DNA from 2 places in the Variovorax sp. OAS795 genome. Region 2 is predicted to be linked to the other one. Evidence: riboswitches for the same ligand, from Rfam matches in the RefSeq annotation. Region 2 holds a riboswitch; the other holds the start of a gene.
What was found. Region 2 has a riboswitch for glycine ahead of gcvT (glycine cleavage system aminomethyltransferase GcvT). Riboswitches for the same ligand answer to the same signal wherever they lie in the genome.

Region 1 (4,409 bases), 2.9 Mb from region 2:
CACCAGGTGGTCTCGCCGCCGGCCACCGCGTGGTAGAGCCCGGCCTTGGCGGGGTCTTGCAGCGTGGCGCGGATGGCGTGGGCCGTGACGTCGGCCAGCAGTTCGGCGCCGGTCGGCGCGCCGAACTGGTCGTCGATGACGGTCAGCCGATCGCGCTCGCGGGCGATGCGCAGCATGGTCTTCGCAAAGTTGCCGCCGCGGGCGGCATACACCCAGCTGGTGCGGAAGATCAGGTGCCTAGGGCAGTTTGCGGCCACCAGTTGCTCGCCTTCGAGCTTGGTTCGGCCGTACACGCTGAGCGGGCCGGTGGCGTCGTCTTCTTGCCAGGGCTTGCTGCCGCTGCCGTCGAAGACGTAGTCGGTGGAGTAGTGCACCATCAGCGCGCCGATCTGCCGGGCGGCCTCGGCGACGACACCTGGCGACGTGGCGTTGAGCTTGCGCGCGAACTCGGGCTCGCTTTCGGCCTTGTCGACGGCGGTATGCGCTGCGGCATTGACGATGACGTCGGGGCGGACCTTGCGCACCGTCTCGGCCAATTGCTCGGGGCGGCTGAAGTCGGCGTGCAGGTCGGTGCTGTCGAAATCGAGCGCCACCAGTTCACCCAGCGGCGCGAGGCTGCGCTGTAGCTCCCAGCCCACCTGTCCGCCCTTGCCCAGCAGCAGCAATTTCATGCCGCGGCCTTGCCCGCGGGTGCGGCGTCGTATTGCTTCTCGACCCATTCGCGGTAGGCGCCGCTTTGCACGTTGCGCACCCAGTCGCCGTTGGCAAGGTACCACTCGACCGTCTTGCGGATGCCGCTGTCGAAGGTTTCGGCGGGCTTCCAGCCGAGTTCGCGTTCGAGCTTGCGCGCATCGATGGCGTAGCGGCGGTCGTGGCCCGGGCGGTCGGTGACGTAGCTGATCTGCGCCTTGTAGGGCTTGCCATCGGCCCTGGGGCGCAGTTCGTCGAGCAAGGCGCACACGGTGTTGACGATCTCGATGTTGGGCTTCTCGTTCCAGCCGCCGACGTTGTACGTCTCCCCGAGCTTGCCGGCTTCGAGCACGCGGCGGATGGCGCTGCAATGGTCTTTCACGTAAAGCCAGTCGCGCACCTGCATGCCGTCGCCGTACACAGGCAGCGGCTTGCCGGCCAGCGCGTTGACGATCATCAGCGGGATGAGTTTTTCGGGGAAGTGGAACGGCCCGTAGTTGTTGGAGCAGTTGGTCGTGACCACCGGCAGGCCATAGGTGTGGTGCCAGGCGCGCACGAGGTGGTCGCTGGCGGCCTTGCTGGCCGAGTAGGGACTGTTGGGCTCGTACTTGTTCTCTTCGGTAAAGGCCGGGTCGGTCTTGGAGAGCGAACCGTAGACCTCGTCGGTCGACACGTGGAGGAAGCGGAACGCGGCCTTCTGGTCGGCGGGCAGCGCGCTCCAGTGGCCGCGCACGGACTCGAGCAGCCGGAAGGTGCCGAGCACGTTGGTCTGGACGAAATCTTCGGGACCGTGGATCGAGCGGTCGACGTGCGATTCCGCGGCAAAGTTCACGATGGCGCGTGGCTTGTGCTCAGCCAGCAGGCGGTCGATCAGTGCGCTGTCGCCGATGTCGCCCTGCACGAAGATATGTCGCGCATCGCCTTTGAGCGAGGCGAGCGTTTCCAGGTTGCCGGCGTAGGTGAGTTTGTCGAGATTCACGACTGGCTCGTCGCTTTGCGCAAGCCAGTCAAGTACGAAATTGGCGCCGATGAAGCCGGCGCCGCCGGTTACCAGGATCATGAGTCCCCCGAAGTTGTCGAACAATCGCCGCGAGGCGAATCAACCGGCGATTATCCCATCGGTCTGAACGGTCAAGTTCGAGAGTGAACACCTTGGCGCTTGGGCCTACAATGCACGTACTGCAGGAGAGCGGGTGGCACTTTTGTGCTACTCCACCGAAGGCGCAAACTCCCATAAACGCTCAGGTCGGCCCAGCGAAATTCCACAATTTCGGCAAAGGCCTGTACTGCATCAACTGATACGCCGTCTGGAGAGCCATCACCTTGCGTGATGCACCGAAGGAGCAAACCCGCTGCGGGCGCAGCGGGTGAATCTCTCAGGTACCAAGGACAGGGGGAGCGGCAACTTGGACGGCGTCGTCCGGTTGCTTGCTATTGAATCAGTAGCACTCCGACTCCGCCGTTCAAGCGCCAATCCTAAAAGGTACTTGAAATGCGTGTGATCGTTCTTGGCGCCGGCCTGCTCGGCGTGACTTCGGCCTACTACCTGCAGCAACTCGGCCATGAAGTGACCGTGGTCGACCGGCAAGCCACGCCGGCGGCCGAAACCAGCTTCGCCAACGGCGGGCAGATCTCGGTGAGCCATGCCGAGCCCTGGGCCAACCCCAGCGCGCCGCTCAAGGTGCTGCAATGGCTCGGCCGGGAAGACGCGCCGCTGCTCTTTCGCATTCGCGCCGACATGCGCCAGTGGCTCTGGGGCCTGCAATTCTTACGCGAATGCACGCCGGCGCGCACCCGGCACAACATCGAGCAGATCGTTCGCTTGGGCACCTACAGCCGCGACGTGCTGCAGCAACTGCGCCGCGACACCGGGCTGGACTACGACCAGCGCACCCAGGGCATCCTGCACTTCTATACGACGCAAAAAGAGTTCGACGGTGCCCTGGCGCCTGCCGAGCAGATGCGCGCGCTGGGCTGCGAACGCCAGGTCATCTCGGCCGACGAGGCAGTGAAGATCGAGCCCGCCCTCGCCCACATCCGCCCGAAGCTGGCCGGGGCGACATACACCGCGGAGGACGAATCCGGCGACGCGAACCGCTTTGCGCGCGAACTCGCCCAGCGTGCTGCCGAGGCCGGCGTGAAATTCCTGATGAGCCACACCATCACAGCGCTGCGAGAGGCCGGCGGCACCATCGATCACGTGGAGGCCACCGACAGCGAAGGCCGCTTCCAGCGCATCCGCGGCGACGCCTTCGTGATGGCGATGGGTTCGCTCAGCCCTCTGCTTGCAGCCCCGCTGGGCATCCGCCTGCCGATCTACCCGGCCAAGGGCTACTCCGTGACGCTGCCGGTGAAAGATGCCTCCAAGGCCCACCAGGTCTCGCTCACCGACGACGAGTTCAAGCTCGTGTTCTCGCGCTACACCTCGGCCGGCGGCGAAGCAGGCGACCGCCTGCGCATTGCAGGCACCGCGGAGTTCAACGGCTACGACCGGGACCTGAACCGCGTACGCTGCGAGGCCATCGTGCGGCGCGTCGAAGAACTCTTCCCGGGTGCCGGCGACACCACGCAGGCCCAGTTCTGGACCGGCCTTCGCCCCGCGACGCCAAGCAACGTGCCCCTCATCGGCAAGACGAAGCTGCCGAACTTGTACCTGAACACCGGCCACGGCACGCTGGGCTGGACGCATGCCTGTGGTTCGGGCAAGTCGATCGCGCGCATCGTGAGCGGGCTCGCGCCCGAGGTGGATTTCGCGTTCACGGGCATGCCCGCGCGCGTGCCGCAGCTCGCGCAACCCGCGTTGGGTTGACGCTCACGCCTTGAACGTGACCCATGGCTTGAGCCGCACGGCGCACCGGATCAGGCCCGCGCTTTCCTGCGCGTCGATCACGGCGCCGATGGGCTTGTAGGCTTGCGGCGCCTCCTCGATCCTGCGCTCCTCGCGCAGGGTCACGCATTGCCAGTCGGCGCTCTCCTGCAGGTTCATGGTGCCGCGCAGTGCACGCACCTCCTGGCGCCGCATCCGGCGGCCCGCGCCATGGCTGCATGACCACAGCCAGTCTTCATGGCCCAGCCCTGTCGCGAGAAACGAGTGATCGCCCATCGAGCCGGGAATCAACGCCAGGTCTCCGTCGTGCGCCGGCGTTGCGCCCTTGCGGTGGATGTTCATCCCGTGCTCGGGCAGCACCACGTTATGCGGCACGTCGACTACCAGTTTCGATGCGGTCGCCCCGAGCAGTTCCGCGAAGTCCTTGCGCACCAGTTCGGCCAGCACGACACGGTTGGCCCACGCATAGCGCGCAGCCACGCCCATCGCCTCCAGGTACTCCTGCGCCAGCGGGCCGGAAAGTCCGTACAGGCCGCTGCGCGGATGGCGCAGTCCTTGCGGCCACTCCGCCTTCGCGCGGTCCATCCAGCGGCCGCCGACGTGAAAGCCGATGTCCCGCGAGCCGCTGTGAATCATCACGACCACCTCGTCGGTCTTCAGGCCGGCGCGGTAGGCCGCATGCCGGTCCATCACCTGATCGACGACCTGCAGTTCCACGAAGTGGTTGCCGCCGCCCGGCGTGCCGAGGCAGGGATCCCGAAAAACTTCGTGGCGCGTGCCGACGTAGGCTTCCGGCGCATGCCGCGCGCTGCCGCCAAAGCTCGCAAGGCCGATGCAGCCGCCGATCTCCGCCTGCAGCCGGTCGCGGTCGACGGACGCCCACAGGCCCGCG
Region 2 (4,409 bases):
GCGTCCTGATGACCTCGATGGTCTGCGGATGGCAGTCGCCCGACACCAGGAACACGTTGCTCTTGCTCTTGACGCTGCGCTTGGCGAGCGTCATGGCCTCGGCCGCGGCCGTGGCTTCGTCGAGCATCGAGGCGTTGGCGATGGCCATGCCCGTGAGGTCGCACACCATGGTCTGGAAATTGAGCAGCGCTTCCATGCGGCCCTGCGAAATCTCGGCCTGGTAGGGCGTGTAGGCCGTGTACCAGGCGGGGTTCTCGAGCACGTTGCGCAAGATGACGCCGGGCGTGTGCGTGCCGTAGTAGCCCTGCCCGATGAAGCTCTTGAACACCTTGTTCTTCGCCGCGATGGCCTTCAGCTCAGCCAGCGCGTCGGCCTCGCTGACGGGCGCCGGCAATCGCATCCGCCGGGCCCGGCGGATGGCCGCGGGCACGATGCCGTCGATGAGTTCCGCGCGCGTTTCCGAGCCGATCACCGGCAGCATGCGTGCCTCGTCCGCCGCATCGATGCCGATGTGGCGGGCGAGGAATTCTTCGGCGTTCTCGAGTTCTTGCAGGGAGGGGAGGGCGTGGCTGGACATGGCGAAGGTGAAGGGCGAACAGGGGACGGTGGCGGAGCGGAAGTCCGTTTTCAGCAGCGCATCAAGACTCGGCCGCGAACTTGTCGTAGCTGGCGGCGTCGAGCAATGCGTCCAGCTGCGCGGGCTCGCTGAGCTTGACCTTGAAGAACCAGCCGGTGGCCAGCGGGTCGGTGTTGGCGAGCGAAGGGTCGGCGCGCAGGGCTTCGTTCACTTCGGTGATCTCGCCCGAGACGGGCATGAACACATCGGCCGCGGCCTTGACCGATTCGACGACACCGGCCACTTCGCCCTGGGCGAAGGTCTTGCCGACTTCCGGCAGGTCGACGAACACCACGTCGCCCAGCGCGTCCTGCGCGTGCACGGTGATGCCGACAGTGGCCGCGCCGCCTTCGGCCGAGACCCATTCATGGTCCTTGGTGTACTTGATGCTCATGGTGAAAAACTCCTCGTGGAAAAAATGGATCTGAGGCCGGAGGGCCTAGCCGCGGTAGTAGCGCGTGGGCACGAAAGGCAGGGTCGAGACTTCCATCGGAACCGGCTTGCCGCGCACGATGGCCTGCACGCGGGTGCCGGGTTCCGAAAATGCCGTTGCCACATAGCCCATGGCGATCGGACGGTCGGCCGTGGGACCGAGCAGGCCGCTGGTGACGATGCCGATGTCCTGGCCTTCGAACGATTGCAGCACGGTGCCGTCGCGCACCGGAATGCGTTCCAGCGCCACCAGGCCGACGCGCTTGCGCTTCAGCGTGTCGTGGTCGGTGCGGCCCGCGGCGCCGGCGGTGGCGGCGCCGAGCTGGGCCAGCACCTTGGCTGCGCCCGGAAAGCCGCCTTCGCGCGCGCCGCCGGCGCGGCGCACTTTCTGGATCGCCCAGTTGAGCGAAGCCTCGACCGGCGTGGTGGTGGTGTCGATGTCGTTGCCGTAGAGGCAGAGCCCGGCTTCCAGGCGCAGCGAATTGCGTGCGCCCAGGCCAATGGGCTTGACCTCCGGCTGGGCCAGCAGCAGGCGGGCGAGGGCGTCGGGCGTCCTTGCCAGCCACCGAGATCTCGAAGCCGTCTTCGCCGGTGTAGCCGCTGCGGGTGGCAAAGGCCGCGATGCCGCCGATCTGCACCGCCCCGCCGGTCATGAACACGAAGCGCTCGATGCCGGGCGACAGCCGCGCCAGCGTGGCGGCGGCCTGCGGCCCCTGCAGCGCAAGCAGCGCGTGATCGGGCATGGGCTGCACGTCGCAGCGCGCGCCGATCTTCTGCTGGATGTGCGCCAGGTCGGCCACCTTGCAGGCACCGTTGACGATCACGAAGAGCGAGCCGTGTCCTTCGTTGAAGAACATCAGGTCGTCGAGGATGCCGCCCTCGTCGTTCAGCAGCAGGCCGTAGCGCTGCTTGCCGGGTGCAAGGTCGATCACGTCGACCGGCATCAGGGTCTCGAAGGCGGCCGCGGCGTCGGGCCCGACCAGGCGCAGCTGGCCCATGTGCGAGATGTCGAACAGCCCGGCCGCGTCGCGCGTGTGCTTGTGCTCGGCCATGAGCCCGGCGGGGTACTGCACGGGCATGGAATAGCCGGCAAAAGGCACCATGCGGGCGCCCAGTTCCACGTGCAGGTCGTGCAGCGGCGTCTTGAGCAATGGTGCGTCGGATGATGAAGCGGAAGCGGCCACGGGGCACTCCAAAGGGGCAGTCGAATTCCATGGCGCAAAGCCATGGGCCACCCCTGCTGTCCGCTTTACCTGAGAGATTCGCCCCACGATCGGGGTTTGCTCCTTCGGTGGGCCGCCGCGCGCATCGGTGCGGGCAGGGGCCTCTCTCCAGCAAGGAAACGCCGGCATCCGCCAGCGCCTTGTCAGTCCTTTTGCCTGAGCGTTCGGGAAACCCCTGCGCCTTCGGCGGCCTCGCATGGCGAAGCTCTCTCCTGACCCTGGCAAGTGTAGTGGATCGCGGCGCCACGGTCCGCCCGCCGATGCGGCTGCCGGCTCAGTGCACGGTCTCGGAGGCGTGCGGGAGCAACCTGGCGATACGCGCGCGCAGCGATTCGGCCCGTTCGGCGCCGGCGCTTTTCTCGACCTCCGAGAGCATCAGCGCAGCAATCGTCAGCATGGCCTCGCGGTCGCGGGCTTCACGCAGTGCGTCGCGCATCTGTTGCGCAAACCGGGGGTCGCGCCGGACGAACATGCGTTCGCAGATATCGAACAGGAACATGCGCGTGGTGGCCAGGGAACGCTTTCCGTCGAAATGATCCGCCGATGCGGCAGCCGGCGGCGGCTCCGCGATGCGGTCGACGGGCGCTGCGGGGGCGGATGGCACGTCCGCCGCCGGACAGTGCAGGTAGCCGCGGTTCAGCAACCCCTGCAAGGCCTGCTCGGCTTCGCCGGGGCTCGCGAACAGCGGGCTGAAGTCGCGCAGCGAGCGTCGGCCGTCCGCCATCAGCAGCAATGCACGCTCGCGCTGGCTGAGCGTGCGCTGCCCGCCCTGGAGTTCGTCGCGGGCCTTGTCGGTCTTGGTGGGAAACATGGCGCAACAGCTTTTTTCAGAAGATCGAGGACCGGAGCATCGTTGCAGCCGGTGACATCTTCGTGAAACCTTTGCACTACACGTCCCCCAACGAAAACGGGCAGCCGATGAGGCTGCCCGTCTTGTCGTTGGCGTCCGCGGCTACTTGGCGTAGACCAGGTCGCGCAGCGCCAGCGAGATCCAGGGCACGTAGGTGATCACCATCAGGCAGGCGAGGATCACCAGCACGAAGGGCACCAGGTACGTCACGATCCGGTCGAGCGAGATGCGCGCCACCGTGCAGGCCGCGAACAGGTTCACGCCGAAGGGCGGGGTGATCATGCCCAGCGCGAGGTTCACCACCATGATGAGCCCGAAGTGCACCGGGTCGATGCCGAAGTGCACCGCCACCGGCGCGAGGATGGGCGCGAGCACGATGATGGCTGCGCTGGTCTCGATGAACATGCCGATGATGAACAGCGCCGCGTTCACACCCAGGAGGAACATCGCGGGCGACTTCAGCACCTCCTGCAGCCAGTGGCCGATGGCGTCGGGCACGCCCGCGCGCGTGATCAGGAACGCGAACAGGCCCGCGTTGGCGATGATGAACATGATCACCGCCGACGACAGCACCGACTTGCGCAGGATGAGGTACAGGTCCTTGGGCTTGATCTCGCGGTAGATCACCACGCCCACCACCAGCGCATAGAACACCGCCACGGCCGAAGCCTCGGTGGGGGTGAAGATGCCGCCGTAGATGCCCCCCAGGATGATGACGGGCATCAGCAGCGCCCAGCCCGCCTGCCACGCCGCCTTGCCGAAAGGCATGCGGCCCTCGCCGTCGTTCTTGCCCCATCCCCGCCACTTGCAGTAGACCCAGACGAACAGCATCAGCGCCAGGCTGATGAGAATGCCGGGGCCGAAACCCGCAATGAAGAGCTCGCCGATCGACACCTCGGCGCTCACGCCGTAAAGGATCATCGGGATCGAAGGCGGGATGATCACGCCCAGCTCGGCGCTCGTGGCCTGCAGCGCCGCCGCGTAGGCGGTGGGGTAGCCGTGCTTGATGAGCGCGGGGATCAGGATGGCGCCGATGGCGAAGGTGGTGGCCACCGACGAACCCGACACCGCCGCGAAGATCATGCAGGTGAGCACGCAGGTCATCGGCAGGCCGCCCTGCACGCCGCCCACGATGCTCTTGGCAAACTCGACCAGCCGGCGCGAGATGCCGCCGGTTTCCATCAGGTTGCCGGCCAGGATGAAGAACGGGATGGCCGCCAGCGGAAACTTGTTGATCGAATTGAACATCTCCTTCACGGAAATGAGCATGTTGACGTTGGCGACCTGG

Region 1: it holds a riboswitch for glycine, as region 2 does, so the genes downstream of both, ABID97_RS05655 (D-amino acid dehydrogenase) here and gcvT (glycine cleavage system aminomethyltransferase GcvT) in region 2, are expected to answer to the same signal.

The regions. Positions count from the first base shown of each region.
Region 1 is NZ_JBEPOH010000001.1:1,187,799-1,192,207, reverse strand. It holds gene rfbD (dTDP-4-dehydrorhamnose reductase) at 1-671, opposite strand, end outside; gene rfbB (dTDP-glucose 4,6-dehydratase) at 668-1,750, opposite strand; glycine riboswitch at 1,863-1,955, shown strand; glycine riboswitch at 1,988-2,093, shown strand; gene ABID97_RS05655 (D-amino acid dehydrogenase) at 2,183-3,499, shown strand; gene ABID97_RS05650 (RtcB family protein) at 3,503-4,409, opposite strand, start outside.
Region 2 is NZ_JBEPOH010000001.1:4,055,191-4,059,599, reverse strand. It holds gene gcvP (aminomethyl-transferring glycine dehydrogenase) at 1-577, opposite strand, end outside; gene gcvH (glycine cleavage system protein GcvH) at 639-1,010, opposite strand; partial or broken gene gcvT (glycine cleavage system aminomethyltransferase GcvT) at 1,056-2,151, opposite strand; glycine riboswitch at 2,279-2,393, opposite strand; glycine riboswitch at 2,406-2,496, opposite strand; gene ABID97_RS19640 (hypothetical protein) at 2,546-3,082, opposite strand; gene ABID97_RS19635 (TRAP transporter large permease) at 3,224-4,409, opposite strand, start outside.